3 regions of the Salipiger sp. ABN3_019 genome follow, and region 3 is predicted to be linked to each of the others. Evidence: riboswitches for the same ligand, from Rfam matches in the RefSeq annotation. Region 3 holds a riboswitch; each other region holds the start of a gene.
The links. A riboswitch is a leader RNA that binds a small molecule or an ion and turns the genes downstream of it on or off. The one in region 3 is predicted to bind thiamine pyrophosphate.
Positions count from the first base shown of each region.

Region 1: it holds a riboswitch for thiamine pyrophosphate, as region 3 does, so the genes downstream of both, thiD (bifunctional hydroxymethylpyrimidine kinase/phosphomethylpyrimidine kinase) here and thiD (bifunctional hydroxymethylpyrimidine kinase/phosphomethylpyrimidine kinase) in region 3, are expected to answer to the same signal.
Region 2: it holds a riboswitch for thiamine pyrophosphate, as region 3 does, so the genes downstream of both, ACXAD2_RS13530 (thiamine ABC transporter substrate-binding protein) here and thiD (bifunctional hydroxymethylpyrimidine kinase/phosphomethylpyrimidine kinase) in region 3, are expected to answer to the same signal.

Region 1 is NZ_JBSWTP010000002.1:57,529-68,047, reverse strand. It holds gene ACXAD2_RS02005 (HesA/MoeB/ThiF family protein) at 1-742, opposite strand, end outside; gene ACXAD2_RS02000 (thiamine phosphate synthase) at 739-1,335, opposite strand; gene ACXAD2_RS01995 (thiazole synthase) at 1,332-2,102, opposite strand; gene thiS (sulfur carrier protein ThiS) at 2,105-2,299, opposite strand; gene ACXAD2_RS01985 (FAD-dependent oxidoreductase) at 2,313-3,257, opposite strand; gene thiD (bifunctional hydroxymethylpyrimidine kinase/phosphomethylpyrimidine kinase) at 3,257-4,057, opposite strand; TPP riboswitch at 4,102-4,205, opposite strand; gene ACXAD2_RS01975 (ISNCY family transposase) at 4,458-5,810, shown strand; gene ACXAD2_RS01970 (hypothetical protein) at 5,872-6,144, shown strand; gene ACXAD2_RS01965 (IS30 family transposase) at 6,342-7,334, shown strand; partial or broken gene ACXAD2_RS01960 (ISNCY family transposase) at 7,443-8,123, shown strand; gene ACXAD2_RS01955 (nucleoside deaminase) at 8,140-8,604, opposite strand; gene ACXAD2_RS01950 (hypothetical protein) at 8,850-9,248, opposite strand; gene ACXAD2_RS01945 (acyl-CoA dehydrogenase) at 10,485-10,519, shown strand, end outside.
Region 2 is NZ_JBSWTP010000009.1:1,114,074-1,124,592, reverse strand. It holds gene ACXAD2_RS13560 (DUF484 family protein) at 32-736, shown strand; gene ACXAD2_RS13555 (tyrosine recombinase XerC) at 733-1,659, shown strand; gene ACXAD2_RS13550 (ribonuclease HII) at 1,699-2,328, shown strand; gene ACXAD2_RS13545 (DNA methyltransferase) at 2,418-3,530, shown strand; gene ACXAD2_RS13540 (methyl-accepting chemotaxis protein) at 3,755-5,638, shown strand; gene aroC (chorismate synthase) at 5,788-6,888, opposite strand; TPP riboswitch at 7,068-7,177, shown strand; gene ACXAD2_RS13530 (thiamine ABC transporter substrate-binding protein) at 7,229-8,209, shown strand; gene ACXAD2_RS13525 (thiamine/thiamine pyrophosphate ABC transporter permease ThiP) at 8,185-9,714, shown strand; gene ACXAD2_RS13520 (thiamine ABC transporter ATP-binding protein) at 9,701-10,399, shown strand; gene ACXAD2_RS13515 (cytochrome c1) at 10,480-10,519, opposite strand, start outside.
Region 3 is NZ_JBSWTP010000009.1:2,612,336-2,622,854, forward strand. It holds gene phnE (phosphonate ABC transporter, permease protein PhnE) at 1-1,151, opposite strand, end outside; gene phnE (phosphonate ABC transporter, permease protein PhnE) at 1,153-2,019, opposite strand; gene phnD (phosphonate ABC transporter substrate-binding protein) at 2,150-3,049, opposite strand; gene phnC (phosphonate ABC transporter ATP-binding protein) at 3,101-3,919, opposite strand; gene ACXAD2_RS20835 (hypothetical protein) at 4,209-5,633, shown strand; gene ACXAD2_RS20840 (dipeptidase) at 5,658-6,716, shown strand; TPP riboswitch at 6,835-6,953, shown strand; gene thiD (bifunctional hydroxymethylpyrimidine kinase/phosphomethylpyrimidine kinase) at 7,016-7,825, shown strand; gene thiE (thiamine phosphate synthase) at 7,822-8,451, opposite strand; gene thiM (hydroxyethylthiazole kinase) at 8,448-9,248, opposite strand; gene thiC (phosphomethylpyrimidine synthase ThiC) at 9,245-10,519, opposite strand, start outside.

The DNA of each region.
Region 1 (10,519 bases), on a different contig from region 3:
CCCGCAGCTGCGATGCCGCGACGAAGCGGAAGCCGCGCGCGGGTTCCGGCGCGCCGTCGAAGCGGAAACTCGAGGAACGCAGGCCCAGCCCGTCGTAGTTCACCATCAGCCCGAGCGGCGGCGGCGACAGACCCAGCAGGGCGTTGAGCGCCATCTGTGCCTGCATGGCGCCGAGCGTGCCGACCACGGGGCCAAGCACCCCCGCGCTTGCGCAACTCGCGCCGCTGTCGGGCGCGTCGGGAAACAGCGCGCGCAGCGAGGGCGCGCCGCCGCAAAAGCCGCCGACATAGCCCGCCAGTCCCAGCGCCGAGGCGCTGATCAGCGGCACGCCTTCGGCAAGGCACTGGTCGCTCAGCTTGTAGCTGACCGCGTAGCTGTCGGCGCAGTCGAGGACGAGATCGGCATCGGCGACCAGCTCCGGCGCGTTGGCGGGGGGCAGGCGGTGGGGCAGGGCCTCGATGGCAATCTCGGGGTTGATCGCGCGGCAGCGCTCGGCGGCCACCTGCGCCTTGGGCCGCTCGCAGTCGGCCTCGGTGAACAGGGTCTGGCGGTGCAGGTTCGACAGGCTCACCACGTCGCCATCGACGATGGTGATCCGGCCCACGCCCGCCCCGGCCAGCAGCGGCAGCACCGGCGCACCGAGCCCGCCCGCGCCGACCACCAGCACGCGCGCCCCGGCCAGCCGGCGCTGGCCGCTCTCGCCAACCTCGGGCAGGATCGTCTGGCGGGCGTAGCGGCTCATCGCGTCGCCTCGAGCCACTGGCGGACGCGGGCCTCGGGATCGGCGTTCAGCGTGATGTCGGTCACCGCCGAGACGATGTCGGCCCCGGCCACGAACACCCCGTCGGCGCGCTCGACCGACATGCCACCGATAGCCACCAGCGGCGTCGTGCCGACGCGCGCCTTCCATTCGGTGACGCGTGGCAGCCCCTGCCGGTGCCATTTCATCTTCTTCAGGATCGTCGGGTAGACCGGGCCGAGCGCCACGTAATCCGGCTCCATCGCCAGCACGCGCTCGAGCTCGTCGTCGTCATGGGTCGAGACGCCGAGTTTGATCCCGGCGCGGCGGATGGCTGCGAGATCGGCGCTGTCGAGATCCTCCTGCCCGAGGTGCAGCCAGTCGCAGCCGAGCTCGATGGCCTCCTGCCAATAATCGTTGACCACCAGCACCGCGCCATGCGCCCGGCACAGATCGCGGGAGAGGGCGATCTGGGTCCGCACGACGTCCCCGGGCTGGTCCTTGATGCGCAACTGCACCAGCCGTATGCCGAGCGGGAGCATCCGCCGTAGCCAGTCCGAATGGTCGAAAATCGGGTAGAACCGGTCGAGGCTCATGACAGGAACGCCTTTCCGATGACGGGGGTTGAGGCCTCGGCCATGTCGCGCGCCTCGATCGGATCGGCCCTATGGGCCAGCCGGCCCGCCTCGATTGCGCGCATCATGGCGGTTGCCATGGCGACGGGATCACCGGCGCGGGCGACGGCGGTGGTCAGCAGCACCGCGTCATAGCCAAGCTCCATCGCCTGTGCGGCGTGGCTCGGAAGGCCGATGCCGGCATCGACCACCAGCGGCACCTCGGGGAATTCGGCGCGCATCGCGCGCAGCGCATAGGGGTTGTTCAGCCCGCGCCCCGAGCCGATCGGCGCACCCCAGGGCATCAGCACCTCGCAGCCGGCGGCAAGCAGGCGCTCGGCGACGATCAGATCCTCGGTGGTGTAGGGAAACACCTGAAAGCCGTCGCCGGCGAGGATCCGCGCCGCCTCGACCAGCTGGAAGACATCGGGCTGAAGGCTGTCGGTGTGACCGATCAGCTCGAGCTTGATCCAGCGCGTGCCAAAGACCTCGCGCGCCATATGGGCGGTGGTGACCGCCTCCTTGACCGCGTGGCAGCCGGCGGTGTTGGGCAGCACGAGCACGCCCAGATCCTCGATCATGTTCCAGAAGGCGGTGCCCGCCCCCTCGGCACCCTCGCGGCGCAGCGAGACCGTCGCCACCCCGGCGCCGCTGGCGCGGAAGGCCTGTTCGAGGATGGCGGGGCTGGGGTATTGCGCGGTGCCCAACATCAGCGGGTTGGGCAGCTCGGTGCCATAGAAGCGTTTCATGCTCATCCTCCCTGCACGGGGGCGAGGACCTCTACCCGGTCGCCGTCGCGCAGCCTGTGCGTGGCGCGCAGCGCGGCGGGCACGAATTCCTCGTTCACCGCCGTGGCGACGCGCCCGGCAAGGCCGCGCTCTTCGAGCAGCGCGGCGAGCGTCGTGGCGGTCACCTCCTGCGGCGCGCCGTTAATCACGATCTTCATCGACCATCTCCGTTCAGGTGTTGCTGAGGGCAAGGTCGGCCACGCCGCGCGCCAGCGCCGGGGCCAGCAGGTAGCCGTGGCGATAGAGGCCGTTGGCGTAGATCCGGCCGCCGATCCGCCGGATGCGCGGCAGGTTGTCGGGGAAGGCCGGGCGCAGGTCGACGCCGATCTCCAGCACCTCGGCCTCGCCGAAGGCGGGGTTCAGCGCATAGGCGGCGCTGAGCAGTTCCAGCATCGAGCGCGCGGTGATCCGGCGCCGGTCCTCGCTTTCGATCATCGTCGCGCCGAGCATGTAGACGCCATCTCCGCGCGGCACGACATAGAGCGGGATGCGCGGGTGCAGCAGCCGCACCGGGCGCGACCGCGTCACGTCGGGGCAACGGATCACCAGCATCTCGCCCTTGACCCCGCGCAGGTCGGGCAGGGCATCGCGCGCGGCGAGGCCGCGGCAGTCGATGGCATTGGGCAGATCCGCCGGTGCTGCCTCGCGGTGGAAGCGGACGCCGCGCGCCCGCAGCCCCTCGTGCAGGTCGCTCAGCGCCTGCCGCGGGCTGGGATGCGCCTCGTCCTCGAAGAACAGGCCCTGCGCGAAGCCGGGCAGGTCGGGTTCGAGCTCGGCCAGCTCGGGGCCGACCTCGCGGAAGCCCGTAGTGCGGCGGGCAAAGCGGCGCAGGTCGGGCAGGTCGCGCCGCCCGACGACGACCAGCGTGCCGCGGCAGGTGACCGTGGTGCGCGCCTGCCACCAGTCGAGCGCCTGCTGGCCGAGGCGCAGCACCGGCTCTTCGGCGTTTTCATATTCGCACCAAGGCGCCAGCATGCCGCCCGCCCACCACGAGCAGCCATGCGGGCCGGGCGGGCCGGCGGAATCGAAGACCTGCACCTCGGCGCCGCGCGCCGAAAGCTCGCTGGCGACGGCAAGTCCGGCCACGCCCGAACCGATGACCGAGTACATCACCATCACTGCCAGACCCGGTGGAAATGGTGCAGGGGCCCGTGGCCGTGCCCGACGTTCAGCCCGTCCGCCGCAGCGATCGCCTGCTGCACGTAGCCATGCGCCTCGGCGGTGGCCTCGGCCAGTGGCAGCCCGCGCGCCAGCCCGGCGGCGATGGCCGACGACAGCGTGCAGCCGGTGCCATGGGTGTTGCGGGTGTGCTGGCGTGGCGCGGCGAAGCGGGCGAGCACCTCGCCGCCGGCGATCAGCAGATCCTCGCAGATCTCGCCGCTGGCATGGCCGCCCTTCATCAGCACCGCCTGCGCGCCCATGGCGCAGAGCGCCTTGCCCTGTTGGGCCATCTCGGGCACCGAGGACGCCACCGGGCCCTGCAGCAGCGCCGCCGCCTCGGGCAGGTTGGGGGTGAGCACGCTGGCACGCAGCATCAGCGCCCGGCGCAGCGCACCCACCGCGTCGGGCGCCAGCAGCGCGTCACCGGACTTGGCGATCATCACCGGATCAAGCACCACCGCGCCGCCGAAGCCGGCGATGGCGCGGCTCACGCAGTCGATGATCCCCGGCGACGCCAGCATGCCGATCTTGATCGCGCGCACGTCGAGATCGTTCAGCACCGCGTCGATCTGCGCCGTGATGATCGCTTCGGGGATGGTATGCACCGCGGTGACGGCGCGGGTGCTCTGGGCGGTGACCGCGGTCAGGACGCTGGCGCCGTAGACGCCGAGTGCGGACATGGTCTTGAGGTCGGCCTGAATGCCCGCCCCTCCGCCACTGTCGGATCCGGCGATGCTCAATGCGATATGCGCCAACGGCTGCTCCTTCAGACACAAGGGCACCGCGCATGGAAAACGTCTGTTCGCTATAGACCGTTCCCTACGCCGGAATTGCCCGGATCAGGTTCGATGGGTTAGCGCGATCACGCCTCTCAGCCTTTCAAAGGCACCCCAACGGTAAGGTCGCGAATAACAACTCCGCCAAAATTAGTCAAATCTATTGGCAGTCTTCGCAATCGTCCAGCATGTTGTGAAGGAATGAACAAAGCGCCGTGCCCGATCGATCCCGGCCCGGCACGCGCCGCGCCTGGGTCACCTGCATTTGTACATAATTATCCTTATACGCAGCATAACTGTAAGCGCCAAGTTAGAATGTCTCACATGAGCAAAGCTGAAGTGTCACACTCCCCTGATTGGGCAGGATTGGAGTGCGGCCGTGGGATTGGTGGTCATGAGCGAGCGCGAGCTGAACCGGATCGAAGTCCTGAGTGATGTGGTGCAAGGCCGGATGTCTGCGGTGGCGGCGGCCTCGGTCCTGGGCTTGAGTCGAAGGCAGGTTCACCGGCTTCTGAAGACGTTCCAGGCCGATGGTCCGGCGGCGATCCGGCACAAGGCCCGCGGACGTCCGTCCAACAACCGGATCGATCCCGCGGTGCGTGAGTTTGCGCTGACGCTGATCCGTGAGCGCTACGCCGACTTTGGGCCCACGTTCGCAGCCGAGAAGTTGGCGGAAGACCATGGCCTGAAGGTGTCGCGGGAGACCTTGCGCAAATGGATGCAGGATGCCGGCATCTGGCTGTCGCGCAATCAGCGCAGAACGTTTCACCAGCCGCGCCGGCGCCGAGACTGCTATGGCGAGCTCGTGCAGATAGACGGCTCTGATCACGCCTGGTTCGAGGAACGCGGTCCGGCCTGCACGTTGCTGGCCTTTGTCGACGACGCCACCAGCACGCTGATGCACCTGGAGTTTGTAGCCTCTGAGAGCACCTTCAGCTATTTCGGCGCGCTCGAGCGGTATCTCGCGGCGCACGGCCGGCCCGTGGCCTTCTATTCCGACAAGCACTCGGTGTTCCGTGTCGCCAAGCAAGGAGCGAAGTCGGGCCATGGCATGACCCAGTTCGGTCGGGCGCTGAACGATCTGAACATCGAGATCCTCTGTGCAAACAGCAGCCAGGCAAAGGGCCGCGTCGAGCGCGCGAACCGTACCCTACAGGATCGGCTGGTGAAGGAACTACGGCTGGCGGGCGTCTGCGACATGGCAGCCGGCAACGCGATCCTGCCAAGGTTCTTGGCGCGCCATAATGCGAAGTTCGCCAAGGTGCCGCTACGGGCCGACAACCTGCACCGGTCCCTGAACATGGAACCGGAACGTCTGCGAGAGATCCTGTGCTTCCGCGATGAGCGCTATGTCACCAGGCAACTGGCCTTTTCCTATGAGCGGCAGCGCATCATCCTTGCGGAGAACGACATCACGCGCGCACTGCCTGGCAAGTATGTCGACACCTACGAGTTCCCCGATGGCCGGTTCGAGGTCCGCTGGAAAGGCGTGTCGCTGCCCTACTCCGTGTTCGACAAAGACCAGCGTGTCAGCCATGCCGCGATCACCGAGAACAAGCATCTGAGCGCGGTGCTGGAATACATCAAGGCCGAGCAGGACAAGGCGCCTCCGAAGAAGCGGCGGGCCGGTAAGCAGCGGACCCGCTACGAGCCGACAGGTCGCCGCAACGACGGCTGGAACTCGCTGGCAGCGCGCCAGGCAAAGGCGCGGGCCGCAGCACCCCCGGAATGACGCTGTCGCCGCGTCGCCGCGATGCTAACCTCCGCCGCGAGCGAATGAGCGAGGCAGGCACATGGCAGGCAATACAGAGCCGGAGATCATCTTCTCGAACCTGACGCAGGACGTGGTGATCGACGGCCACCGCTTCACCGTGGAGATTTACCGAACCTCAGATGATCCTTCTTGGATCCTGTCAGTGGAGAACGCCTTCGGGACGCTGACGATCTTGGACAACCCTCCATATTTTGCCGACGGCCTTGCCTGGCGGGCCTTCGAGAAGCTCCTCGATGAGCAAGGTTTCCGTGCCTTCTACAGCGCAAAGGAGCGCCGCAAGCTCCGGCTCTGAACGCATGGCCGATCAGGGCTGCGATATGTGGGGTCTTCGCCCTGCCCGGCCATGCTTCTCCACCCTCGGTGAGACATTTCTGCTTTGCGCAGCCGAAGACATTTCAACTTGGTTGCAACAATAACTGTAAGCGCGGCACATTCTAAACTCCGTTGCGACAATTCCCCTATCTTTCTGGAAAGTAAGGAGAACGGATGATGGCGCACACAGAGTTAGACCTTCGTGAACGGCGCAGTATCGAAGACATGCTGAACGCAAAGCTGCCAGTCAGTAGGATTGCCGGTGAACTCGGCCGTCACAGGTCCAGCGTCTACCGAGAGATCAAGCGCAATGGTTTTGTCGCTGACGAGCTGCCGGAGCTGAACGGCTACTATGGTGTCGTGGCGCAAAAATCAGCGACCGCGCGTCGCGCAAGGCGACGCAAGCTCATCAGGCTTCCTGCCTTGCGTGAGGCCGTGATCGACCGGTTGAAGGAAGGTTGGTCTCCGGAGCAAGTTGCGGGGCGTCTTGCCTTTGAGGGTCACGAGACCCGCATCAGCCATGAAACCATCTATGCCTGGGTCTACGGCCCCGAGGGTCGTGACGAAGAGTTGGCGCGACATTTGCCGAGGCGGCGCCAGAAACGCAGGCCCCGGTATGCACGGCGATCCCGCAACCAGGTCTTTCCTCCCGAACGCTCGATCCATCAGCGACCAGAATACGTTAACGCACGGGAAACATTTGGTGAATGGGAACGTGATCTGATGATCTTCGAGCGCGCACAAGGCTCGATGAACGTCGCAACGCTGGTCGAGAGAAAGACCCGCTCCGCGGTCTTGTTCCGCAACAACGATCGCAGTTCCAAGCATTTCATGAACAGCTTGATGAACGTGATGACCCCGCTGCCCCAGGCTGCGCGCAAGTCGATCACCTTCGACCGCGGCTTCGAGTTTCGCGACTGGAGAAAGCTCGAGGCCGGCATCGGGACAACCGCTTGGTTTTGCGATCCGCAGGCGCCTTGGCAAAAAGGCTCGGTGGAGAACCTAAACGGACGCGCCCGCCGGGTGCTACCCCGCGACACCCCAATCGCTTCGCTTTCGAGACCCCAGATGAAGCAGATCAGTGAGAGATTGAATGCGACACCGCGGAAATGCCTCGGCTGGAGAACCCCGGCAGAAGCCTTCAGAGAGGAAATGGCGAAACTGAGATAGCGGATCCTGTCGCAACGATCCTTGAGCTCTCACGCCAAGTTAGAATGTCTTACATGAGCAAAGCTGAAGTGTCACACTCCCCTGATTGGGCAGGATTGGAGTGCGGCCGTGGGATTGGTGGTCATGAGCGAGCGCGAGCTGAACCGGATCGAAGTCCTGAGTGATGTGGTGCAAGGCCGGATGTCTACGGTGGCGGCGGCCTCGGTCCTGGGCTTGAGTCGAAGGCAGGTTCACCGGCTTCTGAAGACGTTCCAGGCCGATGGTCTGGCGGCGCTCCGGCACAAGGCCCGCGGACGTCCGTCCAACAACCGGATCGATCCCGCGGTGCGTGAGTTTGCGCTGACGCTGATCCGTGAGCGCTACGCCGACTTTGGGCCCAGGTTCGCAGCCGAGAAGCTGGCGGAACACCATGGCCTGAAGGTGTCGCGGGAGACCTTGCGCAAATGCATGCAGGAAGACGGCATCTGGTTGTCGCGCAAGCAGCGCAGAACGTTTCACTAGCCGCGCCGGCGCCGGGACTGCTATGGCGAACTCGTGCAGATAGACGGCTCTGATCACGCCTGGTTCGAGGAACGTGGTCCGGCCTGCACGTTGCTGGCCTTTGTCGACGACGCCACCAGCACGCTGATGCACCTGGAGTTTGTAGCCTCTGAGAGCACCTTCAGCTATTTCGGCACGCTCGAGCGGTATCTCGCGGCGCACGGCCGGCCCGTGGCCTTCTATTCCGACGAGCACTCGGTGTTCCGTGTCGCCAAGCAAGGGGCGAAGTCGGGCCATTGCAGGACCCAGTAAAAACCGTGCGCCCTCACTCCTGCCCGTCCTCGTAGAGCCCCAGTACGTCCTGCTCCAGGACGCCAGCCACGAAGCAAAAAGATGGAGGATCGCCCAAGAAGTCCTCTATACCTAAATGGTTAAAGGCGAAATACTTGCCCGCTACATTTTTCTTCTGTGCACCAAATATGATGCGCTCAATGCCCGCGAAACGCGCGGCTGCAAGACACATTTCACAAGGTTGCAGAGTGCTAACTAAAGTGCATCCGGCCAAATCCGGCCGTCCTAAAGTCCTTGCAGCACGGCCGAGCGCTACGATTTCCGCGTGCTCGGTGGGGTCATCTTGTAAATGGACACAATTTACTCCGCGGGAGACTATTTCCCCACCACGCAAAACGACCGCTCCTATACCAGATTTGCCTTGTTCTCTGCTCGCCTTAATTGCATCGTCTATCGCGATACGCATTGCCATCAGTTCGCTGTTCGTTACTTCTTGCATCTTACGCATCACCAATAGTTAATTTAACGCGGCTCATCTCGCACGAAGATAAGTATCTTGCGCATTTCAGTTCGGACATCCATTCCGGAATGCCAAGTGCTCACAGCCTTTAAGCTCTAAAAAATCCGCCAAACAGCATCTCTCCAGCGGTCTGCCATCAGCGCACCTGTTGCAGCAGGTATGTCCCCGGGGCAAATATTCAAGCATTTTTTTATTCACTCCACACCGGGCGCGCGCAAAGGCATCTACCCCAAGTCTCCAGAAACCGCCCGCTCCACACTATCCCTAGTCTGTAGTTCTCCCAATATTCGCTTTAAGCTTTTCCGCTTCCTTCTCGACCTGATCTGCTTAGCTTCAACTTCAGTCGGTTGAACCTTCATCATACCGTTTTCCTCCGGACCGACAAGTTTGAATGTTCTACTCGCAGCAATGAGATCACGAGCTTGATTTGTCGCGGCGATCGCGATTAAATTGACTTGCTCCGAGCCATCTATCGACGAGCATCCTCCAAGCTTTTTTTCTGCCCTCTTAAATATTTCAGCGAAACTACCTATATCTACGTATTCGCCGCTAGCAATAGGACCTTCAGCTGAAATATTATTTATGGGAGACTTTTCTTGCTCCCATAGCTCAAGTCTATCCACCACACTGATCGTTCTGCAGCCATCTTCGTCCTTGAATTCGGCCAGCACATCTGTGAGAAAAGCGGGCTCAGACCCCATGTTTGAGATTAGGCAACGACCTTCGTACGTCTGCGCCCCTGCCCGACTAATCAGAATACTTGACCGTGTCTGCCTGCGGTAACTCGTAAGAAATAAGTTTAGGTACGCGATCCAAACCCCAGTGGATACGATACTTACGAGAACCTGCAATGTCGTTACATTCGCCTCAAGCCATGCCCACATTTATTATATCCTCTCGAATTGTGAGGTTCCTAGTTTTATTTTGTCAACATTGCACTCAAGCACCAGCTCTAGACGTAAGTCCTACCTTACAGTTCCACTGCTCTTTCTATTCTCGCACTGGCAGGCAATTTTACGATACCCCCGCCACGCGCTAGCTTACATGTCTACCACTGTCTTATCGACCTCGCTGTATATAAAACCGAACTTTTTAATCTTACATCAGTAGCCCTATTCTCCACCTTTCCCCAATCTTTTCTGCGGCCGTCTCACGCAATACACTTCCCAACGATACGTTTTTCTTGCGGAAATATGCGGAATACAACTTATTACCATGTACTTTCTAAGCATTAGCTCGCATTTTTGACCAGGTATTGAATTTTTCGCACAGAACGCATCTACACACTCCATATCCACGCGAATTGAAACTCGAATACAGTTCGATTTCTAAGTAAGTATGAACATCCGATCTAAAATATAAGCACCTGACCGTTATTCCGAATTGGCTTTTCACACTCACTAGGGAGTCCTACGCATCAAAATTTGGTGCGCTTTTCACTATTGGGAGCTTGGAATCACCTATTCACACTTGTTGCCACTTACACATTCCATGAGGCTGATATCGAACATGACTATTCTCACGTAGAAGAGCCAGTTGGCTGGACGTTTTGACACCCGGCAAACGAAACCTCCTGTGACTGGGGTGATGCCTCCAAAGGTGGCGAAGATGTTATTGTACCGTCGACCCTGAAACGCAGGGCCGACTTTAAGGTTCCCTGAAATTCTGTATCAACACAACATTCCCGAGAAAACATTCCAATAACCTGATATTTATCATGGCGGGGCTGAGCAACTATGAAACTGGTTGTCAATGTTCCACGACATTCAAAATGCGTAATCGCGGAAGCGTATTTCTGGTGGGAACCGCAGTTGCTAATCGGCGTTCCGCTATGAGAGCTGAGGTGGAGGACCGGATCAATGAAACGTGCAGCGCCGCATACTGTGTCACGGGG
Region 2 (10,519 bases), 1.5 Mb from region 3:
CCGATCACCGCACGGATAGACCGGAACAGGCATGAGCAGTCCCCGAATTGACGAGACGCTGCGCGAGCAGCTCCTCTCGCGTCCCGACATGATTCTCGACGACCGCGATCTGATGCAGGCGCTCATCGCCTCGAATGAGAGCGCCATGGGCAGCAATATCGTCGACCTGCGCGGGCTGGCGATGGAGCGGCTGGAGACGCGGCTCGATCGCCTCGAAGACACCCACCGCAGCGTCATCGCCGCCGCCTACGAGAATCTCGCGGGCACCAACCAGATCCACCGCGCGATCCTGCGCATGCTGGACCCGGTGGATTTCGAACCTTTCCTGCGCGATCTCAACGGCGAGGTCGCCGCGATCCTGCGCGTCGACGTCATGCGGCTGGTGCTGGAGACCGGCCACCCCGATGACACGCGCACCGTCAGCCGCCTTGGCGATGTTCTGTCGCTCGCCGAGCCGGGCTTTGTCGCCAGCTATCTGACCGAGCGCACCGACGCGCCGCTGCGGCAGGTCACTCTGCGCCAGCTTGGGGCCGGAGACAGCCGCATCTATGGCCCCAAGGCCGACTGGATCCGCTCCGAAGCCTGTCTGCGGCTCGATTTCGGCCCGCGCCGCCTGCCCGGCCTGCTCGTCATGGGCTCGGAAGACAGCAATATGTTCACCCCGCAGCAAGGCACCGATCTTCTGGCTTTCTTCGGCGGCGTCTTCGAGCGCACCATGCGCCGCTGGCTGTCGTGAGCCTCGCGATCACAGCCGCTGCGCGGGACGCGCTCGAGGGATGGCTGGACCATGCCCGCGCGCTGAAGAACGCGTCAGAGAACACCATCACCGCCTATCGCGCCGATGTGGCGGAGTTCATCACCTTCCTCACCCGCCACCACGCCGAGCCGCAGGGGCTGAAACCCCTCGCCCGCGTCACCACGCCCGACATGCGCGCCTTCATGGCGCATCTGCACGCAGGCGGCGCGGCGCCGCGCTCCATGGCGCGCAAGCTGTCGGCGGTAAAGAGCTTCTACCGCTGGCTGGCCGAGCGCGAGGGGTTCGAGCCCACCGCCGTACTCTCCGCCCGCGCCCCGAAGTTCCAGAAGAAACTGCCGCGCCCGCTGACCGAGGATGCCGCCCGCGCGATGATCGACACCGTCGAGATGCAGGCCAGCCAAGGCTGGATCGGCGCCCGCGACGCGGCGGTGATCACGCTGCTCTACGGTTGCGGGCTGCGCATCTCAGAGGCGCTGGGGCTGACCGGCGCCGACTGGCCCTTTGGCGAGTTGCTGCGCATCCTCGGCAAGGGCGGCAAGGAACGCATCGTGCCGGTAATCCCGGTGGCCCGACGCGCGGTCGAGACCTACCTGCAGGTCTGTCCCTTCGAGATCACGCCCGAGAGCCCGATGTTCCGCGGCGCGCGGGGCGGCAAGCTGAACCCGCGCCTCATTCAGGCGGTCACCGAAAAGGCCCGCATGCAGCTCGGCCTGCCCGCCAGCGCCACCCCCCACGCCATGCGCCACAGCTTTGCCACGCATCTGCTTTCTGCGGGTGGCGATCTGCGGGCCATTCAGGAACTTCTGGGCCACGCCTCGCTCTCGACCACGCAGGCCTATACCTCGGTCGACAGCGTGCATCTGATGAAGGTCTATGAGGCGAGCCACCCCAAGGCCCGCTAGCCTATTGCCCCGCCCTCGCTGCGCGCGCAGAACAGGGGCATGACTGGACCTGACACTTCCCTCGAATCGCCGTTCTGGGCCGAAGGCAAGCGCGTGGCCGGGGTCGACGAGGTGGGCCGCGGCCCGCTCGCCGGCCCGGTCGTCGCCGCCGCTGTGATCCTCGATCCTGCGCTGATCCCCGCTGGCCTGAACGACTCCAAGAAACTCACGCTCAAGCGCCGCGAAGCGCTGGAGCCGATCATCCGCGCACAAGCCATGGTAGGGCTCGGCGTCGCCTCGGTGGAGGAGATCGACGAGATCAACATCCTGCAGGCCACCTATCTGGCCATGCGCCGTGCCGTCGCGGCCCTGCCCCAGAAACCCGACCATCTGCTGATCGACGGCAACCGTCTGCCCACCGATCTGCCCTGCCCCGCCACCCCTGTGGTTAAGGGAGATGGTAAGTCTGTGAGTATCTCGGCCGCATCCATCATCGCCAAGACATGGCGCGACGCGCTGATGCGGGACTTGGCGCAACACCACCCGGGCTATGGCTGGGAAACGAACGCTGGGTACGGCTCAAAAAGCCACATGCAGGCGCTCCGAGATTTCGGTGTGACCCCACACCATAGAAGATCCTTCGCCCCCATACACAATATCTTGTATCAAGACGGAAACGTAAGGTCCTGATTTAAAAAAACAAATTGACCCCGATTCGCCATTCCCGCATTTTATCCCCAATCCAAGAGCGCAAAAATGCGCCGGGGCAGAGGCAGAGAATGACAGCGATGACCAAGACAAAGGGCGCAACTGCGCTCCCACTCAACACGATTCTTTCCGGCGACTGCATCGAGCAGATGAACGCCCTGCCGGAGGCGTCGGTGGACCTCATCTTCGCCGATCCGCCGTACAACCTGCAGCTGAAGGGCGATCTGCATCGCCCCGACAACTCGCGGGTCGACGCGGTCGACGATCACTGGGATCAATTCGACAGTTTCGCCGTCTACGACCGGTTCACCCGCGCGTGGCTGAAGGCCGCCAAGCGGCTTCTGAAGCCCAACGGCGCGCTCTGGGTGATAGGCTCCTACCACAACATCTTCCGCGTCGGCGCGGCGCTGCAGGACGAGGGCTACTGGATCCTCAACGACGTCGTGTGGCGCAAATCCAACCCGATGCCGAACTTCCGCGGCAAGCGCTTCACCAACGCCCATGAGACGATGATCTGGGCGTCGAAGAGCGAGGGTGCCAAATACACCTTCAACTACGAGGCGCTGAAGGCGCTGAACGAAGGCGTTCAGATGCGCTCGGATTGGGTTCTGCCGATCTGCAACGGTGGCGAACGCCTCAAGGACGCCAATGGCGACAAGGCGCATCCGACGCAGAAGCCCGCCTCGCTGCTGCACCGCGTGCTGGTCGGCTCGACCAACCCCGGCGATGTGGTGCTCGACCCGTTCTTCGGCACCGGCACCACCGGCGCTGTGGCCAAAATGCTGGGCCGCGATTTCATCGGCATCGAGCGCGAGGAAAGCTACCGCGAAGTGGCGCAGCAGCGCATCGATGCCATCCGCCCGTTCGACCGCTCCTCGCTGGAAGTGACCCGCGCCAAGCGCGCCGAGCCGCGTGTGCCCTTCGGCCAAGTGGTCGAGCGCGGCATGCTCAGCCCCGGCGAACTGCTGGTCTCCTCCTCCGGCAAAAGCGCCAAGGTCCGTGCCGACGGCACGCTGGTGGGCGACACCGTGAAGGGCTCGATCCATCAGGTCGGCGCCCAGCTCGAGGGGGCCCCCTCGTGCAACGGCTGGACCTACTGGCACTTCAAGCGCGAGGGAAAACTGGTGCCGATCGACGAGCTGCGGCAGCAAATCCGCGCCGAGATGGCCGACCGAGCCAACTGAGTTTCCGAGATACCATAAAGGTTTGACGACCGCCGGTGCCTGCTGCGGCAGGCACGACCTGGCCCCGCCTGCGCTTCTGCGCGGCGGGGCATTTTTCGTCCGGTCCCGCGCATTGGCTGCAGGAAAATCGCATCAATCCGCGCGATCTCGAAGAGTTTGTTTACCCCACGCTGATAGCGAAGACCCGTCCGGCGCGACGCGCCATGTCTTGACGGGAATGGGTGATGAGCAGGTTTTCGATCCGCGTACAGTTGCTGATCCTCGGATCAGCCTTCATGTTCCTGACACTGGCGGTCGCCATCGCCTCATGGCTCATTCAGGCGCGCATGTCAGACAGCCTCGATTTCGGCAATGATCTCAGGCGGCAGACCTCGGTGCTGATGGCGGCGCAGGGGCGGATCGATCATGCCGGCACGGCGATTCTGCATTTCGAACACAGCGGCACCGAACCGCTGGACGATTTGCGGGCCGATCTCTTGTCACTGCAAACACTTATCGACGATTCCAGCAGCGCGTTCCTCGCCCCGGATTTGCGCGAAGCGCGCCGACCGGAGATGCTCACGCGGCTGCAGACGGTGGCATCTACCGCCACCTCGCTGGTGCCCCAGATCGACACGCTGACCATCCCCGGCTTCACCATTTTCGAGCGGGATACCCATATCAGCACCGTCCTTCTTCCCGCGCTCGACAAGGCGCGCACAGAGATCAGTGAGATGCGCGATGCGCTGCGTACGCAGGCCGAGCGAGCAGACAGCATGGCGCGGACCGCGATGGATACAGGCTTCCTGCTGCTGATCGGCGCGAATGGTCTCGCCGTGACCCTGTCGCTGATCTGCGTCGTGGTCTTTGGCAAACTGCTCGCGCGCCCCTTCCAAACCGCTGCCCGCAGCGTCGAGCGCATTGCCCAGCAAGACTTCGAGACCGAGATCGAAGGGCTTGACCGCGGCGACGAGGCTGGGTCCATCGCCCGCAACCTCGAGGCGCTGCGCGACCGCCTGCAGCAGGCCGAAGCCGACCGTGCCGAGGAACAGGCCGCCAACGACCAGAGGCTCGCGCTTTTCAGCGCCCTTGGTGACGCCATGGGCGGGCTGACCCGCGGCGAGACGGACCATAGGCTCGACGCGACCGACTGGCGTCTCTTGGGCGACAGCGCCGTGCGCCTGTGCGAGAATTTCAATGCGCTTGCACAGGGCATCAGCAGCCTTGTCGCCTCGCTGCGCGCCTCCACCGACACGGTCCAGCGCAACTCTCAGGAACTCTCTTCCATGTCGCGGGAAATGTCCCGTCGATCCGAGGTACAGGCCGCCACGCTCGAGGAGTCCGCCGCCGCACTAGAGCAGCTCTCGTCCAGCGTACGCGCCGCCGCAGAGCGTGCCGAAGATGCCGACCGCCGCGTGGGCGAAGGACGCCGCCGCGCCGAGGAAGGCGGCGCCGTAATGGAAAAGGCGCTGACGGCCATGGGCTCCATCGCCGCCTCTTCCGACCAGATCACCCAGATCATCGGTGTGATCGACGACATCGCCTTCCAGACCAATCTTCTGGCGCTCAACGCGGGCGTCGAAGCGGCCCGTGCCGGAGAGTCGGGCAAAGGCTTCTCGGTCGTCGCCTCAGAGGTCCGCTCTCTGGCACAGCGCGCCTCGGAGTTGGCGAGAGAGATCAAAGCGCTGGTGTCCAACAGCTCGCAGCAGGTGAAGGATGGCGGGCAATTGGTGGAACAGACGGGCACCGCGCTCTCGGACATCGTGCGCAATGTCAGCGAGGTTTCTGATCTGGTCGCCGAGATTGCCACCGCCGCCAAGGAGCAAGCGGCAGGACTTCAGGAAATCAACGTGGGCGTGGCCGAACTGGACAAGGTCACGCAACAGAACGCCGCGATGGTCGGCGAGACCAGCACCGCAAGCGACCAACTCAGCAGCGAAGCGGAACGCCTCTCCACGCAGCTCAATCGCTTTATGGGCGTCGAAGCTGCGGAAACTCAAGATGTCACACCAGTGGCCGCGCCCATCGAAAGCTTCGAGCCTGCGCCGCCTTCGGTTCCGGCTGCCCAATCCCAGCCCGCGCCGAAGCGCGCCGTCGCGGGCGATGACGTAAGCTGGGAAGAGTTCTAACGCGGGGGCTTCTTGCGCGTCTCCGCGGCCCGGGCTGAGCAGCTCTGACGCCCCCGTCCCTCAACTGCGTGGCCCGCCTGACACCACAGGCAAAAGCGACTGCGCCAGAGGCAGTGGCAGTGGCAGAGGCGGAGGCGGAGGCGCCCAGATCAGCCGATCTGACCGCGATTGGTGCCGATCTGACCACGGTGCAGCAAGAGGTGATCAAGGATGACACAGGCCATCATCGCCTCGCCTACCGGCACCGCGCGAATGCCGACGCAGGGATCGTGGCGGCCCTTGGTGACGATGTCGGTTTCCTCGCCGTCCACCGTCAGCGTCTTGCGCGGCGTCAGGATCGAAGACGTCGGCTTCACCGCGAAACGCACCACCACGTCCTGGCCGGTGGAAATCCCGCCCAGCACGCCGCCCGCGTGGTTCGAACTGTATACCGGCCCATCCGGCCCCATGGTGATCTCGTCGGCATTGGCAGAGCCGGTCAGCGCCGCCGCAGCCATGCCTTCGCCGATTTCCACACCCTTCACCGCGTTGATCGACATCATCGCCGCCGCCAGATCAGTGTCGAGCTTGCCGTAAATCGGCGCGCCCAGCCCCGCGGGGACGCCGCGCGCGACCACCTCGATCACCGCGCCGACGCTGTCGCCGGACTTGCGCAGGCCGTCGAGATAATCCGCCCAGCCCTCGGCGGTTTCGGCATCGGGGCACCAGAACGGGTTGCGGGCGATCTCGTCCCAGTCAAAGCGCGAGCGGTCGATCGCCTGCGGGCCCATCTGCACCATGTAGCCAGTGATCGACACGCTCGGCGCCAGCTCGGCCAGCGCCGCCCGCGCCAGACCGCCCGCAGCCACCCGCGCCGCCGTCTCGCGCGCCGAAGAACGCCCGCCGCCGCGGTAATCGCGGATGCCGTACTTCTGGTGATAGGTGATGTCGGCGTGCCCGGGGCGGAACTTGGCCGCGATCTCGGAGTAATCCTTGGACCGCTGGTCGGTGTTCTCGATCATCAGCTGCACCGGCGTGCCCGTGGTCTGCCCTTCGAAGACGCCGGAGAGGATTTTCACCGCGTCGGGCTCGCGCCGCTGGGTGGTGTATTTGTTCTGGCCCGGCTTGCGCAGGTCCATCCAGTGCTGAAGCGCGGCCTCGTCGATCTTCACACCCGGCGGGCAGCCATCCACCGTCGCGCCAAGCGCCGGGCCATGGCTTTCGCCCCATGTGGTCACACGGAAGAGATGGCCGAAAGTGTTGAGGCTCATGGGGATGTCTCCTGTGTCGGGCCGCGGGGTCTGCTCGCCAAGCCTGTTAGGCCAGCGCGGCCCCTGTCTCAAGGAATTTCCGCAACAAACAGCGACACGGGACGACACCGGACGACACTGGACGACGCGGGGCACCGCGCGCAATTCCCTTGTCAGAGGCCCCGCCCCCGGCTAGGTCTTGCGCTACCTCGGGGTGCCGCGCGATCCGCGCCGGCTGAGATGCGACCCACGCGAACCCGTTGAACCTGACCCGGTTAACACCGGCGGAGGGAAGGTCACGGCCCAAGGCCCCGCGCGCCCCGGCCCATCTTGCCCTCTCGCCGCAAATTTGGAGGATGCCATGAAGGCCATCAGTTTTGCAGCGGGATGTCTCTTTGCCAGCACGGCGCTGGCGCAAGAGCCCGTTCTGACCGTCTACGCAGGCGATTACGTCGTCTCGGAATGGGGCCCCGGCCCAAAGATCGAAGAGATGTTCGAAGCGCGCTGCGGCTGCGATCTGCAGTTCAAACCCGGCGACCTGCTGCCGCGTCTGCTGCTCGAAGGTGATCAGACCGAGGCCGATGTGGTCTTTGGCCTCAACACCGATGTGACCAAGAAGGCCCGCGAAAGCGGCCTCTTCGCGCCGCATGGCGTGGACCTCTCGCCGCTCACCCTGCCGATCGACTGGACCGACGACACCTTCCTTCCCTACAACTACGGCGAGACGGCCTTCATCTACGACACCACCCGCCTGTCCGAGCCGCCCACCAGCTTTGCCGAGCTGCTCGACGCGCCGGATGATCTGAAGATCGTCATTCAGGACCCGCGCAGTTCGATCTCGGGCCTCGCGATGGCGCTCTGGGCCCAAGCGGTGTTTGGCGATGGGGCCGAGGACGCATGGCGCAAGCTGGCGCCGAAGATCCTCACCGTCACCAAGGGCTGGTCGGAAAGCTACGGCCTTTTCACCGATGGCGAGGCCGACATGGTGCTGAGCTACACCACCTCGCCCGCCTATCACATCATCGCCGAGGACGATCACACCAAGAAGGCGCTGATCTTCCCCGAGGGCAATTATTTCATGGTCGAACTGGCCGCAAAGGTCGCCACCACCGATCAGCCGGAGCTGGCGCAGGACTTCATGGATTTCATCCTGACGCCCGAGTTCCAGCAGATGATCGCGACCGGCAACTGGTCCTTCCCCGCCGCCCTGCCGCATGAGGACTGGCCCGAAGGGTTCAAGGAGCTCGAACTGCCAAGCAAGGTGCTGTTCTACTCCGAGGACGAGGCCGCCGCGCTGCGGGATGAGGCGATCGAGGCATGGCGTCGCGGCCTCTCGCAATAATCGCGGCGCTTGCCGCGGGCGGGCTGGTGCTGGCACTGGTGCTGGGCCCGGTCGCGGCGGTGCTGGCGCGGGCTGGTGGCTGGGGCAGCCTTGGCCCCGGCGACTGGCAGGCGTTGCGCTTCACACTCTGGCAGGCCTGTCTTTCGGCACTGTTCTCGGTCGCGCTGGCGATCCCGGTTGCCCGCGCGCTGGCACGACGGCGCTTTCCGGGGCGCGGGCTGCTGATCTCGCTTCTGGGTGCGCCGTTCATCCTGCCGACGATCGTGGCGGTGCTGGGGCTGCTGGCGGTCTTCGGCCAGAACGGCATGGTCAACGCGGCGCTGCGGGCGGTCGGACTGCCCGGCTTCAGCATCTACGGCCTGCATGGCGTTGTGCTGGCGCATGTGTTCTTCAACCTGCCGTTGGCGACCCGGCTGCTGCTGCAGGGCTGGCTGGCGATCCCCGCCGAACGCTTTCGCCTCGCCGCCTCGCTGGGGCTCTCGCCATGGGCGATGCTGCGCACCCTCGAGGCGCCCATGGTGCTGCGCATCGCGCCCGGGGCCTTCGCGGTGATCTTCGTGATCTGCCTGTCGAGCTTTGCGGTGGCGCTGACGCTGGGCGGCGGCCCGCGCGCCACCACCGTCGAGCTGGCGATCTATCAGGCGGTGCGCTTTGATTTCGACCTCGGCCGCGCGGCGCTGCTCTCGGTGATCCAGCTGGCGCTGGCACTGGCGGCGGGGCTGGTGGCGCTGCGGCTTGGCACCGGCGGCGGCTTTGGTGCGGGACTCGACAGGATGGTGACCCGCTGGGACGGGCGTGCGGGGCTCTCCCGGGCGGCGGACATCGCGTGGATCGCCCTCGCCGCGCTCTTCCTGCTGACGCCGCTCGGCATGGTGGTGGCGCGCGGCCTGCCCGGGCTGCTGCAACTGGGCGCCAGCAGCTGGGAGGCAGCGTGGAATTCACTGACCGTGGCGCTGGCCTCGACGCTCCTGTGCCTGCTCTGGGCGCTGCCGCTATCCACTCGCTGGGGCGAGTGGCTGGGGCTCGTGGGCATCGCCGTCTCGCCGCTGGTGCTGGGCACCGGCCTCTTCCTGATCGTCCGCCCCTTCGCCAACCCGCTGTCGCTGGCACTGCCCGTCACCACCTTGGTGAACGCGCTGGTCGCCCTGCCCTTCGCGCTGCGCATCCTGCGGCCAGAAGCCGAAGCTGTGCGTACCGACTACGCACGGCTGGCGCAGGCGCTGGGGCTGACCCCGCTCGCGTGGCTGCGCCTTGTGCTGCTGCCGCGGCTCCGCCGACCGCTGGGCTTTGCCGCCGGGCTCACCGCCGCGCTGTCGATCGGCGATCTCGGCGTCATCGCCCTGTTCGCCGATCCCGACCGCGCGACGCTGCCGCTGCAGGTCTACCGACTAATGGGCTCTTACCAGATGCAAGCGGCAGCGGGCGCGGCGCTGTTGCTGCTGCTTTTCAGCTTCGGGGCCTTCTGGCTCTGCGACCGGGGAGGCCGCGCCAATGCTGACACTTGAGGCCCTGCGCTACACCGAGGGCGACTACAACCTTTCGGCCGACCTGTCGCTGCCGCCCGCACGGCGCGTGGCAATCATCGGCCCCTCGGGCGCGGGCAAGTCGACGCTGCTTGACCTGATTGCCGGGTTCCTCGCGCCCAAGGCGGGCCGCCTGCTCTGGCAGGGCCAGGACATCACCGCCTCGCCGCCCGACAAGCGCCCCGTGGCCATGCTCTTTCAAGAGAACAACCTCTTCCCGCACCTGAGCCTCGCGCGCAATCTGGGGCTGGCGCTGCGCCCCGGCGGCGGGCGGCTGACCGCAGACGAGCGCCGCAAGGTCGACGAAGCGCTGGAGCGCGTCGGCCTCGGCGGGCTCGCGGCGCGCAAGCCCGGCGCGCTGTCAGGCGGGCAGCAGAGCCGTGCCGCGCTGGCGCGCGTGCTGCTTCAGGCGCGGCCGATCCTCGCGCTGGACGAGCCCTTCGCCGCGCTCGGGCCCGCGCTGAAGGCGCAGATGCTGGATCTGGTGCAGGAGGTGGCGGGCGAGCTGGGCGCGCTGGTGCTGCTGGTCAGCCACGACCCGCAGGACGCCCGCCGCTTCGCCGAAGAGACGGTGTTCGTGGCGGATGGCGTGGCGCATCCTCCGGTGCAAACGGACGAATTGTTCGACGCCCCGCCAGAGGCGCTGCGGGCCTATCTCGGGCTTTAGCGCAGCGCGAGCCGAGCGAGTGCCCCAAAGCAAAAGGCCCCGCCAGCCAGCGGAGCCTTTCCATTCACATCAAGCGAAGATCACTCCGCCTTGTGCTTGAGCGGGCGCCAGATGCGCTTG
Region 3 (10,519 bases):
GCGCCGATGATGGTGGCCGAGCGGGTGTTCGACTCCAGATAGTAGAGGATCTGGCTGATCAGCACCGGAACGATCTGCGGGATCACCCCGAAACGGTAGCGTTGCAGCGGCTTGGCGCCGGTCGAGGCGACGCCCTCGATCTGCTTGCCGTCGACATTTTCCAGCGCCTCCGAGAAGAGCTTGCCGAAACTGCCGGTGTCGGTCAGCAGGATCGCCAGCGCCCCGGTCAGCGGCCCGGGCCCAAAGGCGCGGCTGAGCACGATGGTCCAGATCAGCCCATCCACCCCGCGCAGAAAATCGAACACCCGGCGCATGGCAAAGCGCACCGCTGCCAGCGGCGCAAAGTTCTTGGCCGACAGGAAAGCCAGCGGCAGCGCCACGATCGCTGCCCCCATGGTGCCGAGGAAGGCCATCAGGATCGTCTCGAACAGCGCCCAGGCCACATCGGCATGGCGCCACATCTCATTGCCCCAGAAATCCTGCCACGCACCGACGAGATTGCCGCGCGCCGGGTCGATCTGCGCACCAAAGAGGATCTCTGCCAGACCATGCCCGTGATAGGGGCTGTCGAGGGTGAAGAAGAACAGCTCCCAGCCCGGGAAATAGCGGAAAAGCTCGGTTTTCGAACGGGTCAGCGCCACCCGCGCGCCATCGGCGGTGACTTGCAGGCGCGAGGACGAGGCGGAAATCCAGTCGGGCAGCCTCTCCTCGGGAAGGTTGCTCACCAATGTGCGCCCTTCGAGACGCGCCTCGATCAGACCATAGCCCGGCACCTCCCAGCGGAAGCCATTTTCCGGCAGCAGGATCACCTCCTGCCCGTCCTTCAGCATCACGCGCGTGCTGCCATCGGGCTGCGGGATCACCCAGTCGGGCCCCATGCCTTCGGGGTATTCGCCCTTGCGCTCACCCTCGATCGCCACCGCGACGCCGCCGCTGCGGTTGTCGCGCGTGACATGGGTCTTGTAGCTCCAGATGTCCGACAGCAGCGTGCGGGCGTTGTCCCAGCGCGCGCGCTCCGACAAGCCGGCGATGTCAAAGGCGAAGAAGATGTAGGTGAGATAGGCCAGCACCACCAAGGGCAGGCCGAAGGAAACCAGCCGCTTGCGGGCGAACTGCCGGTCGGCGGAGGCGTAGAGCGCGGCGTCGGCCATCTCAGTGGCCTCCTTTCTTGGACGAGATCATGGCGTTGCGCACATGGCTCGACAGTTGGTCAAAGACGACGATGGTCGCGAACAGCAGGATGAAAATGGCGGCGGCCTCGTCGAAACGCCCCTGCCCCCAGGCCATGGCGTTGCGCAGCTCGTAGCCGATGCCGCCTGCGCCGACGAAGCCGAGGATGGCGGAGGCGCGGATGTTGATCTCGAAGCGCAGCAGCGCGTAGCTGAAGTAATTCGGCGCCACCTGCGGCACCACGCCCAGCCACATGCGCTGCAGCCAGCTTGCGCCCACCGACGAGAGCCCCTCGACAGGCTTGAGGTCAGCGTTCTCATTGACCTCGGAGAAGAGCTTGCCGAGCGCCCCGGCGGTGTGCAGCGCGATGGCGATCATCGCGGGCACCGGCCCGCCGCCCAGCACGAAGATCAGCACCAGCGCGATCACGATTTCGGGCACCGCGCGCAGGATGTCCATGACGCGGCGGAAGACCGGGATCAGTCGTGGCCAGCGCGCCAGCCCGCGGGTCGAGAGCAGCGAGAGGATCATCGCCGCCGCCGCACCGATCAGAGTCGAGCAGGCGGCGATATTGATCGTCTCCACCAGCGCCGGGAAATATTCGACAAGGTGCCCCGGCAGCCGGTCGAGCTTGGGCAGCGTGTCGCGCAGGACGTCGGCGGGAAAATCGAAGATTTGCGGCAGCCCGCCCCAGAAGCCGCCCGCGTTGCGGCTGTCGGCCAGCGTGAAGCCCGAAATCATCAGCAGCGCGAAAATCGCAAGCGTCAGCCCGCCGTAGAGGCGCTTGCGGGCCATCAGCGCGAGGTAATTGGCGCGCGGATCATGGGGGGCATCGGGATACTGGGTCATGCGGCGGTCCTGCGGCTGGCCCGCGCCCGGCCCGGCCGCGCCCCGTCTGGGGCGGCGCATTCGGGCGGCAGCGGTCCGGGAAACGTAAAGGGACCCCGCGCATCGGCGGGGCCCCTCAGGTGGTCTGCGATCAGTTGATCTTCGAGCGGCGGGCCGCGACGATCGACTCATACTCTTTGTGGGTCACCGGGATGAAATCCTTGGCATCGCCCGCCGCCACGCCGTAGGCGCAATCGGGGTCTTCTTCCCAGAGGTTGGCGGTCAGCTCGGTGACACTGTCCTTGACCGACTGCGGCAGCGCCTTGCGCATCACGAAGGGGCCTTCGGGGATCACGTTCGACTGCCAGATCTGCACCAGATCGTTCATGTCGACGAGGCCCGCGTCCACCGCCTTGCGCAGCGCGCCCGAGTTGTAGCCGTCTTCCCAGTTGCCCTGACCGTCGGCCCAGGTCACGCCCGCGTCGACGTCACCGTTGTTGACCGCGACGATGGTCTGCTCGTGGCCGCCGGTGAAGACGACGTCGGAGAAGTAATCGCCCGGCTCCATCGAGTAGCCCGCTTCGGCGATCTCGATCGAGGGGATCAGGTAGCCCGAGGTCGAGTTCGGATCACCAAAGCCAAACTCCTTGCCCTTCAGGTCGTCGAGCGAGGTCACGCCGCTGTCGGCGCGGGCAAAGCCGATCGAATAGTAGCCGATGGAGCCGTCGGCGTTCTGCTTGACCAGAACCGGCTCGACCGCTTCGGGGTCGGCGATATAGGTGCCGGCGTAGGAGGAGGCGCCCATCCATGCCGCGTCGATGGTGCCGCCCAGCAGGCCCTGCATCACGCCATTGTAGTCGGCGGGGGTGAAGATCTTCACCTCGACGCCAAGCGCCGCGGCGATCTTCTCGGCGTAGCACTGGTTCGAGGCCAGACGGTCCTGCGCGTTCTCGCCGCCGAGGATGCCGAGACGGAACTCGGAGATTTCCTGCGCTTGGGCGGCGCCCACGAGCATGGTGCTGGCCAGAGCGGCTGCGATCAGTTTCTTCATCTTCTGTCCCTCATATAAGGAATTGGACCCGTCCCGATGGGCCCCTGGTGATCAGACCGCGACTTCCGCAGCCCGGATTTCCGTCGCGACCACCGGGTCGCGGATTTCGGTGGAGGTGGCGTTTTCCGAAAAATCGGCGCCAGCGCCGTAGATGTCGCGCGCGACGCCGGTGGTCAGCTGCGCCGGGGTGCCGTCAAAGACGATGCGCCCGTCGCGCATGCCGATGACCCGGTCGCAATAGCGCCGCGCCGTATCCAGCGTGTGCAGGTTGGCGATCACCATGCGGCCGTCTTCCTCGTGAATGCGGCGCAGGCTGTCCATCACCAGCTGGGCGTTCATCGGATCGAGCGAGGCAATGGGCTCGTCGGCGAGGATCACCTTGGGGTCCTGCATCAGGGCGCGCGCAATGGCGACGCGCTGCTGCTGACCACCCGAAAGCGCCTCGGCGCGTTTGGCGGCATGGGCGGCGATGCCGAGCCGCTCGAGAATGTCGATGGCGCGGTGCACGTCCTCGCGCGGGTAGAGGTTGAACATGGTCGACAGCGTGCTGCGCCGCGCCAGCGTGCCATGCAGCACGTTCGACACCACATCCATGCGCGGCACAAGGTTGAACTGCTGGAAGATCATCGCGCAGTCGGACTGCCACAGGCGCTTGTCCCCGCCCTTCAGCTGCAGCACGTCGCGGCCCTCGAACAGCAAACGCCCCTCGGTCGCATCGGTCAGCCGGTTCATCATCCGCAGGAAGGTCGACTTGCCCGCGCCCGACCGGCCGATGATGCCGATCATCATCGGCCGGTCGACGGTAAAGCTCGCGTTGTCCACGGCGGTGTTCGCGCCGAAGCGCTTCGTCAGTTTCTCGACGGTGAGCATGGTTCCCCCAGACTGTCCGGGGCGCTATGTCGCCCCGAACGGTATCGAGGCTGTGACGCTTCGGACTTAGTTCCATGTCGGTTCCATGAAGCTTTTTTGACGGCGCCATCGCGGCGGCATATCCGGACCTTTTCGCGCTCGCGCTGCCTGCGCCAAAGGCAAAACCCCTCTTCAGTGCGCGCGGCGCCCCGGAAAACACCCGCCGCGACGATGACGCAGGGGCATTGCCCTTGCCGGTCAACAGTGGTCTATGTCCGGACTAAAGCCCGCACGAGACTGGACCCCACACGTGCCCATAAGCCTGTCGAAGACCCCTGCCTCCCCTCCCAGCCTGACCGACCGTCTGATCGGCGCCCTGCTGATCCTGATCACCTGTCTGCTCATCCTCAAGGAATGGCATCTGGTCTCCTCCGGGCTCGATTACGCATTGGTCCCCGCCGTGACGCTGGTGGTGGCGCTGCTGGCGACGCAGGTCGCGCCGGGGCGGCGGTTCTTCGTGGGCCTCGCCATCGCGCTCAGCCTCGCCTTGGTCTGGCGCGTCGAAGGCTGGCAGCCGGTGCTGCTGAACGCCTTCCACTCCGCCGGGTTCATCGCCGCTTTCTTCGCCGCGCTCGCCACGCTGCGCAGCGCCGCGCAGCAGGCCAGCTCAATCCGTGCCGCGGGCAATTTCCTCGCGCTGCAGCCGCCGGGGCGGCGTTATCTGGCGCTCACGCTTGGCGGGCAGGCCTTCGCCTTGCTGCTCAACTACGGGGCCATCGCGCTGCTCGGCAGCCTCGCCACCGCCGCGGCGGCGGATGAGCCCGACGAAGAAATCCGCACCCATCGCACCCGCCGCATGCTGCTCGCGATCCAGCGCGGGTTCGTCGCCTCGCTGCCGTGGTCGCCCATGTCCTTTTCCATCGCCATCACCACCGCGCTGATCCCGGGCACCAGCTGGGGCTCTGTGGTGCTGCCGGCGATCGGCACCTCGGCGCTGATCACCCTGACCGGCTGGGCGCTCGACACGATCTTCAAGCCCAAGCTGTCGCATCCGCCCGCCCCCCGCGCTGCGCCCGAGGGCAGTTGGGCGCTGATGGCACCGCTGCTGATCCTGCTGGGTCTGCTGGTGGTCTCGGTGCTGATCCTGCAAAGCCTCACCGGCCTGCGCATCATCGCGCTGGTGCTGCTGGTGGTGCCCTGTATGGCCGCAGCCTGGGCGCTGCTGCAAAAGCGCGAGGGCAATCCGCCGCTGCGCGAGCGCGCCCGCACCTTCGCCTTCACCGAACTGCCCGCCTATCGTGGCGAGGTGACGCTGCTGATGATGGCCGGTTTCATTGGCACCGTCGGCGCGCCGCTGCTCGCACCGCTGGTCAAGGCCTCGGGCTTCCATCCCGAAGACCTGCCGCCCGCGCTGGTGCTGGTCAGCTTCGTCTGGATCATCCCGCTGCTTGGCCAGCTTGGCATGAACCCGATCCTTGCCGTGACGCTGATCGCGCCGCTGGTGCCCGCCGCCTCCGAGCTTGGCGTCGCGCCCGAGGCCATCGTGGTGTCGATCACCGCGGGCTGGGCCTTGGGCGGCATCAGTTCGCCCTTCACCGCCACCACGCTGCTGGTGGGAAGTTTCGGCAACGTCAGCGCCCGCCACGTCGGTCTGCGCTGGAACGGCAGCTACATGATCTGCATGCTGCTTCTGCTGTCGGCATGGGTGCTTGCCCTCGGCTATCTCATTCTCTGACCTCCAACTCGCGAAAGTTCCCCTATGAGCCTTGCCCAGACCCCGCCCATCTTTGACGGCCATAATGATCTGCTGCTGCGCCTGCTGCGCGGCGCCGTCAGTGCCAGCGACGTGGTCGGCGGGCTGAGCAGCGGCCACATTGACCTGCCGCGCGCGCGCTCGGGCGGGTTCGGCGGTGGCTTTTTCGCGGTCTTCGTGCCCAGCCCCTCGAAGTCGGGCGACGACATGGACGCGATGGCGCAGCCGCAATACGACCTGCCGCTGCCCGACATGATCCCCCATGCCGAGGCGCTGGAGACCACGTGGAAGGGGGTCGAGGCCTTCGAGGCGCTGGCCGAGGCGGGCGCCATCACCCCCTGCACCACCGCCGCCGAGATCGAGGTCGCGCTGACCGGCCCCAAGATGGCCGCTGTGCTGCACCTCGAGGGCGCCGAAGCGATCGGCCCGGACCTGAGCGAACTGCACGAGCTGCACGCCCGTGGGCTGCGCTCGCTCGGCCCGGTCTGGTCGCGCCCGACGATCTTCGGCAATGGCGTGCCCTTCCGCTTCCCCTCGACGCCGGATATCGGCGACGGGCTCTCCGAAGCGGGCAAGCGGCTGGTCAAGGAATGCAATGATCTCAAGATCATGATCGACCTGTCGCATCTCAACGAAAAGGGCGTCGACGATGTGGCCGCGCTGACCGATGCGCCGCTGGTCGCCACCCATTCCAACGCCTATGCGGTCACCCCGCATGCGCGCAACCTCACCGACCGCCAGCTTGCGATGATCGCCGAGAGCGACGGTATGGTCGGCGTCAACTTCGCCTCGGCCTTCCTGCGCCCCGACGGGCGGATCGATCCCTCCTGCAGCCTCGACGTGGTGCTGCGCCACTTCGACCATTTGATCGAGAAACTGGGCGAGGACCGCGTCGGCTTCGGCTCGGATTTCGACGGTGCGACGGTGCCCGAGGGCATCACCGACATCGCCGGTCTGCCCAATCTGCGCGCCGCCATGACCGCCCATGGCTTCGACGCCGCGCTGATGGAAAAGCTCTGCTCCGGCAACTGGCTGCGCGTGCTGCGCAAAACCTGGGGCGCATAACGCCCTGCCGAAGCGCTTGCCGCTTCGTCTAGACGCAAATATCCCGGGGGTCCGGGGGCAGCGCCCCCGGCTCTCTGCAGCCTTTGGGCTTTCGCACCCGGCCGCATCTGCTAGGGTCCTCCGCACCTAGGGGGGTCCCGGCAAGGGGCTGAGATACTGCTGGCATGCGTGCGGCGCAGTGACCCTTTGAACCTGATCCGGATCATGCCGGCGAAGGGACAGGTGGAGCTGACCGCATGCCCTCGCCGGCCTCATTTATGGAGGCCGCGCCCTTGAACACCCCCGACACAACTTCCCCTATGCCACCCCGCATCCCCAACGTGCTGACCATCGCGGGCACCGACCCCTCGGGCGGTGCGGGGATTCAGGCCGATCTCAAGGCCTTCAGCGCCAACCGTGCCTACGGCATGAGCGTGATCACCGCCGTGGTCGCGCAGAACACGCGCGGGGTGCGCGCGGTCGAGGCGCTGCCGCCAGAGTTCGTCGCGGCGCAGATCGACGCGGTCTTCGACGATGTGCGGGTCGACGCGGTGAAGATCGGCATGGTCGCCAACGCCGGGATCATCCGCGCCGTGGCCGAGCGGTTGCGGCCCCATGGCGCGCGCAACATCGTGTTCGATCCGGTGATGGTGGCCAAAAGCGGCGACGCGCTGCTCGACCCCGAGGCGGTCGCGGCGCTGCGCGCGGATCTGGTGCCGCTGGCGACGCTGATCACCCCCAACCTGCCCGAGGCGGCCGTGCTGCTCTCGCGCGGCGAGGACTGGAGCGCTGAGGAGATGGTCAAGGAACTGCCCGCGCTGGCCGCCATGGGACCAGAGGCGGTGCTGCTCAAGGGCGGCCATCTGACCGGCAGCCCCGAGAGCACCGACCTTCTGTGGTGGCAGGGCCAGACCCGCAGTTACAGCGCGCCGCGCATCGCCACCAAGAACGACCACGGCACCGGCTGCACGCTCTCCGCCGCCATCGCCGCGCTGCTGCCACGCAAGACGCTGCCCGAGGCAGTGGACGAGGCGAAGCGCTACCTGCAAGGCGCGCTGGCCGCGTCGGACCGGCTGCAGGTGGGCGGCGGCCACGGGCCGCTGCACCATTTTCACGAGATGTGGGGCTAGGCCGCGGCCCAGGCGCGGGCAATCTCCCGCGCCGCTGCCGCAGGGTCCGGCTGGCCGCAGATCGCAGAGACCACGGCAAGGCCCTGCGCTCCCGCCTCTTTCGCGGGCGCGGCATGATGCGCCTTCAGCCCGCCGATGGCCACCGCGGGCACCGGGCACGCCGCCACCTGCGCCGCCAGCCCATCCCAGCCCACGGGCTGCTTGTGGTCGGGCTTGGTGGGCGTGGCAAAGACCGGCCCGGCTCCCACATAATCCACCAGCGCGGGCGGAGCCGCCCGCGCCAGTTCCGGGCTTTCCACCGAGAGCCCCAGCAGCATCTCCGGGCCGACCCGCGCCCGCGCCTCGGCGGGGGTCATATCGCCCTGCCCCACGTGCAGCCCATCCGCGCCGATCACCCGCGCAGCCTCGACGTCGTCATTGACGATGAGCAGCGCGCCAGAGCCCGCCAGCGCCGCCTTCAGCGCCCGCCCGGTCTCGATCATTCGCACGGTGCCGCCGTCCTTGTCGCGCAGTTGCACCATCGTGGCGCCGCCCTGCACCGCCAGCCGCGCCGTTTCGACCATGCCGATCCCGGCGCAGAGGCCGGGATCAAGTACCAGATAGACCGACAGGTCAAAGCGCCTCATTCGGCATCCTCCAGCACCCGCAGATCGGCCCCGGCGTCCAGCGCCTCGGGCGTCAGCGCATGCAGCGCGTCGAGGAAGCGGGGCGCGAAACTACCCGGCCCCGTCGCATCCTCATGCGCGTGGCTCCCGGCCACGGCGTAGTGAGAGAGCGCCGCGACGGTGGCCTCGAACGGGTCGCCGCCGAGCCCCACATAAGCCCCGCAAAGGCCGGTGAGCGAACAGCCAAGCGCGGTGTTCAGCGGCATCCAAGGCGAGCCGCCGCCGATCCGCACGCCGCGGCTGCCGTCGGTGACGAAATCCACCGCCCCGGTCACCGCCACCACACCGCCGGTCTGCCGCGCCAGCGCGCGGGCGGCGGCCTCGGCGGCCTCCACCCCGTCGCGCCCGTCGACGCCCTGCCCGCGACTGACCTCTCCGGCGAGCGAGAGGATTTCGGAGGCATTGCCGCGCACCACCGTCGGCTTCAGCGCCAGCAGTTCGGCCGAGACCCGCCGCCGCAGCCCGGTCGCCTGACAGGCCACCGGATCAAGCACCCATGGCTTGCCCGCCGCCTGCGCCCCGGCGATGGCCGCGCGCATCCCTTCGACGAAAGGCTCGGACAAAGTGCCGATGTTGACCGTCAGCGCATGGGCGATACCCGCGAACTCGCCAGCCTCCTCGGCGTCCGAGACCATGGCCGGCGAGGCCCCCGCCGCCAGCAGCACGTTCGCGGCGATGTTCATCGCCACGTAGTTGGTGATGCATTGCACCAGCGGATTGGTGTCGCGCATCTCCTTCAACAGCAGTCCGGATGTCATGCCTTGTCCTCCTTCAGCGGCAGATAAAGCGCGCCGCCTTCGCGAAATTTTTCGGCCATCTTCGCCATGCCCTCTTTCTGGGCCTCGGCGCGGATGTCGTGGCTGATCCGCATCGAGCAGAACTTCGGCCCGCACATGGAGCAGAAATGCGCCACCTTATGCGCCTCCTTGGGAAGGGTCTCGTCATGCATGGACCGCGCCGTGTCGGGATCGAGCGCGAGATTGAACTGATCCTCCCAGCGGAACTCGAAGCGGGCGCGCGAAAGCGCATCGTCGCGGATCTGCGCCGCCGGGTGGCCCTTGGCGAGATCGGCGGCATGGGCGGCGATCTTATAGGTGATCACCCCGGTCTTCACATCGTCGCGGTCCGGCAGGCCAAGGTGCTCCTTGGGCGTCACGTAGCACAGCATCGCCGTGCCGAACCAACCGATCATCGCCGCCCCGATGCCGCTGGTGATGTGATCATAGCCCGGCGCGATATCCGTGGTGAGCGGCCCGAGCGTGTAGAACGGCGCCTCGCCGCAGGTCTCAAGCTGCTTGTCCATATTGGCCTTGATCTTGTGCATGGCCACATGGCCCGGCCCCTCGATCATCACCTGACACTCGTGCTTCCATGCCACCTGCGTCAACTCGCCCAGCGTTTCCAACTCGGCGAACTGCGCCTCGTCGTTGGCGTCGGCGATAAATCCGGGGCGCAGCCCGTCACCCAGCGAGAACGACACGTCATAGGCCCGCGCGATCTCGCAGATCTCGTCGAAATGCTCGTAGAGGAAGCTCTCGCGGTGGTGGTGCAGGCACCATTTGGCCATGATCGAACCGCCGCGACTGACGATCCCGGTCACCCGGTTCACCGTCATCGGGATCATGTGCAGGCGCACGCCCGCGTGGATGGTGAAGTAATCCACCCCCTGCTCGGCCTGCTCGATCAGCGTGTCGCGAAACACCTCCCAGCTCAGGTCCTCGGCGATGCCGCCGACCTTCTCCAGCGCCTGATAGAGCGGCACCGTGCCGATGGGCACCGGCGCGTTGCGCAGGATCCAGTCGCGGATGTTGTGGATGTTGCGCCCGGTCGACAGGTCCATGACCGTGTCGGCCCCCCAGCGCGTCGCCCAGACCATTTTCTCCACCTCCTCGGCCATCGAGGAGGTCACCGCCGAGTTGCCGATATTGGCGTTGATCTTCACCAGAAAGTTGCGCCCGATGATCATCGGCTCAAGCTCGGGGTGGTTGATGTTGGCGGGGATGATCGCGCGGCCCCGGGCGATCTCATC